2 regions of the Pseudoalteromonas sp. G5_S1_54_S4 genome follow, and region 1 is predicted to be linked to the other one. Evidence: predicted binding sites of a transcription regulator. Region 1 holds the regulator's gene; the other holds the start of a gene.

Region 1 (3,768 bases):
GACGAACCCTTTGCGGGGGTTGATCCTATCTCAGTATTAGATATTAAAAAGATTATAGAGCATCTTAAAAACCGTGGCATTGGCGTACTTATTACAGACCATAACGTGCGCGAAACACTTGATGTTTGTGAAAAAGCCTACATAGTTTCTCATGGGGAGTTAATTGCATCAGGCACTCCTGAATACGTATTAAACGATAAAACAGTACGCGATGTTTATTTGGGCGAGCAGTTCAAGCTCTAATATGTGTGTTATTCCACTAAGCATCTGCTAAGATTAATCATACTTAGGTCTGTTGACCTTTCAAGGTTGAATTTGCAGCAGTCTGTTTGGTATTTAGGCAAGGCAGAGCCTATGTGGTGTGGTATTCCCCATAAATAGGCGATAACGCAGCATCAATGCCAAACAGGCGCAGCCCTTCGGGTTCTGCCTAGGGACGATTTACTCTTTGTTGCTCGGTTTTGACTTAGCCCACTAGGTTACAAACCTCGCGCCGCAATTAAACCGCCCCTAGTTTGAACAAATTTTAATCCGTAAAGGTCAACAGACCGTAATTTAAAAGGATTGTTAGAGATACATGAGGCAATCATTACAGCTGCGCATGGGCCAGCAACTTACAATGACTCCACAGTTGCAACAAGCAATTCGCTTATTGCAACTCAGTACATTGGATCTCCAGCAAGAAATTCAAGAAGCGCTCGATAGCAACCCCTTGCTTGAAGTTGAAGAACACGATTACAGCGAAGACACTGCAGGTAAAAACGAACAAAAAGCCGATAACGATGACTTAACGCTAAGTGCCTCAGCTGACGATAAACCTAGCGAGTATGAGCAAGATAGCGGCGAAGCAATGACCAAAGACACCATTAGCGATGATATGGCTATGGATGTTACTTGGGATGAATATATGAGCGCTGCGCCTGCCTCTTCATCGGGCCCAATGCCAGAAGATGAATCTATTTATCAAGGCTCTTCGACTGAAACGCTGCATGAGTATTTAATGTGGCAGCTTCAACTGACGCCGTTTAGTCCTACCGATGAAGCGATAGCTATTGCAATTGTAGAAGCTGTGGACGACTCAGGGATTCTAACCCTTAGCTGTGAAGAAATATTAGAAAGCTTTAACCAAGAAAACGACGGCGAAGATGAAGTTGAACTTGACGAAATAGAAGCGGTACTAAAGCGTATTCAACTATTTGATCCAGTGGGAATAGCCGCGCGTAGTTTACAAGAGTGCTTGTGTATTCAGCTAAATCAATTTGATAAAGACACACCTTTTTTAAACGAAACAAAAATGATCTTAACCGATCATATTGATTTACTTGCTGCACGTGACTATCGCACGTTGATGAAAAAAACAAAGCTTAAAGAAGATGAGCTTAAAGAAATCATGACGTTGATTCATACGCTCAGCCCAAAACCGGCAGACACTATTGTTAGAGAAGAGTCTGAATACGTTATTCCTGATGTGTCGGTTAAAAAAGTTAAAGGTCGTTGGGTAGTTGAATTAAACCCAGATAGCATGCCTAAGATCAGAGTAAATAGCCAATATGCAGCTATGTCGCGTACGGTTAAATCAAGTGGTGATAGCCAGTTTATTCGCTCGCACTTACAAGAGGCTAAATGGTTTATAAAAAGCTTAGAAAGTAGAAATGACACGCTACTTAAAGTAACCAACTGTATTGTGCAACAGCAACAGGCCTTTTTTGAACACGGTCCTGAGGCTATGAAGCCTATGGTGCTTAACGATGTGGCTGAAATGGTGGAAATGCACGAGTCGACTATATCGCGTGTTACTACGCAAAAATACATGCATACACCACGTGGCATTTTTGAGCTTAAATATTTCTTTTCAAGCCATGTAAGTACTGAAAATGGTGGCGAATGTTCATCAACAGCAATACGTGCATTAATTAAAAAATTAATCGCTGCAGAAAACTCAGCTAAACCATTGAGTGATAGTAAAATTGCAGATATATTGGCAGAGCAAGGAATTAAAGTAGCGAGGAGAACCATTGCAAAATATCGCGAATCTCTAGCTATTCCCCCGTCTAATCAACGTAAAAGTTTGATTTAAGGCGTACAACAAAGAGGAAAATGTTTATGCAACTGAATTTAACTGGTCGCCATGTAGATATTACCGACTCGCTTAGAGACTACGTAAATAGTAAATTTTCGAAGTTACAGAGGCACACTGATCACATAACGAATGTGCACGTTATTCTCGATGTAGAAAAACTAAACCAAAAAGCTGAAGCAACCGTTCATGTTAGTGGCGCTGAGATTTTTGCCTCTACTGAGCATCAAGATATGTATGCCGCTATAGACTCGCTCATTGACAAGCTAGATCGTCAAGTAATTAAACACAAAGAGAAACTTGCTCGACACTAACACTATGAAACTAAGCTCACTTATCTGTCAGGACTGCAGTAAAGCTGCGGTCCTTTTTAATAGTAAAAAAAGAATTTTAGAATTTATCAGTGAATTGGCTCACAATAAGCTGCCCTATTTAACACAACAAGATATTCTTAATGCATTAACTGCAAGAGAAAAGCTTGGAAGTACAGGCATTGGCCGAGGCATTGCTATTCCACATGGTCGCATGAGTGGTGCTCAAGAGCCCCTTGCTTTGATTTTAGTGAGCGAAACAGCTATTAATTTTGATGCGATTGATAACCGACCGGTTGACATTTTTGTCGCGTTAATTGTTCCCGATGGCGATAATCAGCAGCATTTGAAGACGCTAGCCACGATTGCTGATAAGCTCAATGATAAAGAATTTTGTAAACAGTTACGCGCCGCCAAATCGGATAGCGAACTGTATCAGGTTATCGTCAGTCAACCGTAGTAATAAAGAAAGGTGATAAATGGAATTAATAATTATAAGCGGTCGCTCAGGGTCAGGTAAATCTGTGGCGTTACGCGTTGTGGAAGACTTAGGCTATTATTGTGTAGACAATATTCCTCTTAATTTATTACCATCATTAGTGCGCAGCGTTTCCGACAGTTATAATAAAATTGCCGTGAGTGTTGATGTGCGTAACTTACCTAAAGAGCAACAGCAGTTTAATGAAATACTCGAATATTTACCTGGTTTTACTAAACCAACGGTATTTTATTTAGACAGTGACGATCAAACATTAATAAAACGCTTTTCAGAAACGCGTCGTCTTCACCCTTTATCTATTGATTCTTTGCCGCTTGATTTAGCCATAAAAAAAGAAAAACAACTGCTTGATGTATTGATTAATCGTGCTGATTATATGATTGATACCACAGATTTAAGTGTGCATCAGCTTGCTGAGTCTATTCGTGAAAAAATACTCGGTAAAAAAGATAAACAACTGATCATTACCTTTGAGTCATTTGGTTTTAAACATGGCATCCCTAAAGAAGCAGATTACGTATTCGATGCCCGCTTTTTACCAAACCCGCATTGGGAGCCTGAACTTAAGCCACTTACTGGGCTGGATCAACCAGTAAAAGACTACCTAGCAAGTCACAGCATAGTGCAAAAATTTACATGGCAAATTCAAACATTTGTGCAAACATGGCTGCCGCATTTAGAACGAAATAACCGCAGCTACTTAACCATTGCAATTGGCTGTACCGGTGGGCAACACCGCTCTGTTTATTTAGCGCAAACCATTGGTGAAAGCTTTGCAATGAGCCATCCTAATGTAAAAATTCGCCACCGAGAACAAGAATAATACCGAGTGAGAACATGCAATGCGGTTAGAAAATACATTTTTAATAAAAAACAAATTA
Region 2 (3,768 bases), on a different contig from region 1:
GGTGCTGATGTGCAAGGCACTGCCGTATTATCAGAAACTTTATCGCAATACAGCGCGATAATGGTGCTCAAGAAAAAATACGATGAGCAAAAGTTACGTAAGTTTTTAAAGTATGAACTTGATAAGTATTTACAGGGTCGTGCCGTTGAGGCTTATCAAGAAATGCCACTATATAAAGTAGAGACTCAAGCGCATATTTATTACCAAAAAGGCTCTGTGGTGATGATGGCTATGCATGATTTGTTTGGTGAGGAACGTTTAAATCGTATCTTAAAAGAGTTTCTTAGTGATTTTAAATATCAAAGCAATCCTTATCCAACTACGCTTGATTTACTTAGTTATTTAAAGCGTGACGCGACTCCCGCAGAGCAAGCATTTATTGATGATCAGTTTATGTATATCACTTTATATGAGCTGACCATGAAAGAAGCAAAGGTGTCTGATGAGGTTAATAGTGATGGCTTATACACGGTAACTCTAACGGTTAACGCCGCTAAAAAGCGTGCCGATGGTCAAGGTGAAGAAACAGACCAACCGTTTGATGAAATGATTGATATCGCATTGTTTAATGATGACCCTGAAAACCTACTCGCAGAAGATTTTGTGATTTACTCACAAAAGCATCGGTTAGTAACAGGCATCAACACCATTGAATTAAAAGTGAAAGAAAAGCCGCTTTTCGCGGGTGTTGACCCATATATTAAGTTAATAGACAAAGACAGCGTCGATAATCTCGCTAAGTTTTAATCCTTTTTTACCTTCGCGTTTTTAAGGCCGCATTTATGCGGCCTTTATCATTAATAGTGAAAATATAAAACGAGAAAAGGGCCTTACGGCCCCTTAGTGTTGCAGCAAGTAACACATTCTTTTTATAGGCTAAAGTCGACAGCGTAGGCTACATAAGCTTTAACATCTGAGCCGTCCATGTCGTTATCAGATAGGCCAAAGGTAAAACCATCTTTAGACACTGATACACCATAATCAATAATATTGTCATCACCGATGAAATCGCCTGAGTAATGCCCTATGTGTAGCACCATTTCAGTGCCATTGCTACCAACAGCGAAGCTGTAATCGGCGTTTAAATACAGTGAATCACCAAAATCAGTACCATCACCACTGGCAGCAGATGTTGCAAGTACGGCTGCACCAAATGTAAAACCTTGCACACTAATGCTACCGTAAACTTCTGAAAAATCAGCATCTGCACCTGACGCCGCATCTGGGTAAGCGTAATAAATATAACCTACGTCATAACTTACGTTTTCATTAATAGCGCCGCCAAAACCGGCGTATAAATCTAGTTCGTAGGTCATTTCATCGGCCCAAGACGCATTTGACGCCCAGGTACCCGCATAAAAGCCAGATTCATTAGCGTAATCAATACCACCAGATACAGCTGCATCGCCCCCAGTTTGCTCTTGTCCGCGCCATAAGTAGTTAGAAGTAGCTGCTGCATTGGCTGTTACTTCGGCAAAGGCCGTTGTTGATGCCATTCCTGTTAATGCCAATGCACTGATGAGTATTGTTTTTTGTAGTTTTAGCATGTTTCATTTCCCATTGTATGATTTTGCACGCCAAGGTTTTTATTATAAACGACTACAACCTTTTGAATGGCGGCGTATTATTAGGTTACTGCAGGGGGAAGTGCACTGTATGTGCCAGCTTCCATTTATTTAATAAAAAATAAATTTTATATTATAAAACAAAGTGTTGAAATTATGCGCAAAGACGCTTTGTGAAAAGTATGTAAGGAAAGAACACACTGCTGGTGCAAAAAAAAGCCTGGCTGCACCATTAGAGCGCTACCAGGCTACCTATATTAGGGTCTGTTAAAGCTAATTGCGTTTGATATACGTCTTATCCAAAAATGGTACGCATAAGTGTAATTGTTTCGTTTACACCACGGCCTTTTTGTACTTCGTTAATAATAGAATCACGTTTAGCACGAATATGCTCTGGGATATCATCAGCAGCAAGTGCGCGGTCTACTAATATTTCAGCCGATTCTTTTCCTCGGCGTGGCGCTTTACTGCTGCTCGAAGTACTACGTGTAGGTTTATTAAGTAGCTTAATGTAGTTAGAGTTATCTGCAGTATTCGTATCTGCATAATAAAAAAAGCAAGGTATTAGCGCTTTTATATCCACTAACTGAGTTTCTAGTTCATTACCTGCATTGGCCATTTTAAACCATGACATAGCGTGAATGCTTTGTACTACATCTTGCCAGTAACGCTCAAAGTCACGGTTATTTAATTTGGTGATACCAAGTGCGGAGCAAAGTGCATCTAGGCGACTATTGCTAATCGGTGTAAATACATCAGGGCGGCGCATTGCTAATAAACGGGTGGCAGGCGCCAGAGTTGGTTTTTCATCACTGCCATTAAATGCACTCAAGTAAGCAATTACAAATTGTTGGTAATTACTTTGCGCTACATCACCCTCAAGTGGGATATTGCTGAGTGCATCGTCGAATGCACCTGGCAAATCAGCCAGCATCAGGTGAAAACCTTTGGCGCTTTTGGTAGAGGCAAACCATTCTACATCAAAGTTATAAGTACTCGGATCGAGTGATGCCATATGCTTACCGCTAAAAGCGAGTAAGTCTTCAGGGATCATATCTTTTAACGGCTTTTCACGCAGGCCTGCAATATAGGTAGTTAAACGTAGCTGCTCATCAAGTGCCACCAGTTCTTTATGTTGCTCTACAAACATACTCACTACTGGCCAAGGTGCTACCCGTAATGTTTTTAACTGTAAAAAGCTAATGGCTGAAATAAGTTGGTCATGCAGCTTTTTTAATAGTGGTAATTGTTGGGTTTCGAGTAAGTCGTAATTAATACGGTCGCGGCTTGCACTTAATAGCTCATAACACCAACCTAAAAAGTCTTCTGGATGGTTTTCCACTTTCACAGCCATCAGGTTTAGGCTTAGCTCTGAAGATTGCTTCAGAATATTTTGATAAATTTGACTTTCTTGTTCGCCTAATGCCATTTTTGACGGTGAAATTAGCAGTTTCTTCATGCCTTGTAGACTCTCCGGTTAGATATATTTTTTAGTCGCTACATTTTAGCTTATTTAGGCTAAATACAACAGGGGCGCGCATCATACCGAACAATTGCAGCAATGTAATCAGGGGCATGAATCTTTAAATTTATTAAAATGAGTTTTGAAAACCTGATTTTAAAAAGGGATGCCCTAATTGATATGTTTTTTATTTATTTAACAATGCTTTTAGTGTTAACTCCCGCTATGATAAGAACATTATTTGCACGTTTGAAAGGATGATCATGAAGACCTTATTTAAAATTATTGGTGTCATATTATTGCTATGCATAGCGCTAATTGTTGCTGCACCTTTTTTAATTCCTACTGATACCATTTTTAATAAAGTGTCTGAGCAGGTTGAAAAAACAACTGGGCGCACATTAACCATAAAGGGCGATAAAACCCTCAGTGTATTCCCTGCATTAAAATTAGAGCTTAATGATGTGCATTTTGCCAATATGCCTAGCGGCTCTCGCGCTGATATGGCAAGTATGCAGCAACTTGCCGTTCATATTCCTTGGCTTTCATTACTCGGTGGCGAGTTAAAGCTAGAAAAGTTTGTGATTAATGAGCCTGATATTTTGCTAGAAACCGATAAAAGCGGTAAAGCTAACTGGCAGTTATTTGATGCAGTGGCCAAGCAACCTGGGCAGCAAACTCAATCGGGTGAGGCAGTCAAACTACCTGAAAACTTTGATATTCAATTAGGTGAAGTCGCTA

Evidence for each region. The regulator sigma-54, encoded in region 1, starts transcription at its own class of promoters, with help from an activator protein. The targets are predictions, from matches to a motif close to GTTGGCACGNNNNTNGNNT.
Region 2: ACTRWE_RS01930 (TorF family putative porin) is a predicted target of sigma-54. The motif match lies at 1,648-1,666, and genes of this name have one in related genera.

The regions. Positions count from the first base shown of each region.
Region 1 covers NZ_JBQKUL010000048.1:12,816-16,583, reverse strand. The annotation lists gene lptB (LPS export ABC transporter ATP-binding protein) at 1-243, shown strand, start outside; gene ACTRWE_RS15745 (RNA polymerase factor sigma-54) at 578-2,077, shown strand; gene hpf (ribosome hibernation promoting factor) at 2,104-2,391, shown strand; gene ptsN (PTS IIA-like nitrogen regulatory protein PtsN) at 2,396-2,848, shown strand; gene rapZ (RNase adapter RapZ) at 2,868-3,710, shown strand; gene ACTRWE_RS15725 (HPr family phosphocarrier protein) at 3,730-3,768, shown strand, end outside.
Region 2 covers NZ_JBQKUL010000003.1:11,010-14,777, reverse strand. The annotation lists gene ACTRWE_RS01935 (ABC transporter permease/M1 family aminopeptidase) at 1-747, shown strand, start outside; gene ACTRWE_RS01930 (TorF family putative porin) at 870-1,547, opposite strand; gene ACTRWE_RS01925 (hypothetical protein) at 1,861-3,024, opposite strand; gene ACTRWE_RS01920 (AsmA family protein) at 3,291-3,768, shown strand, end outside.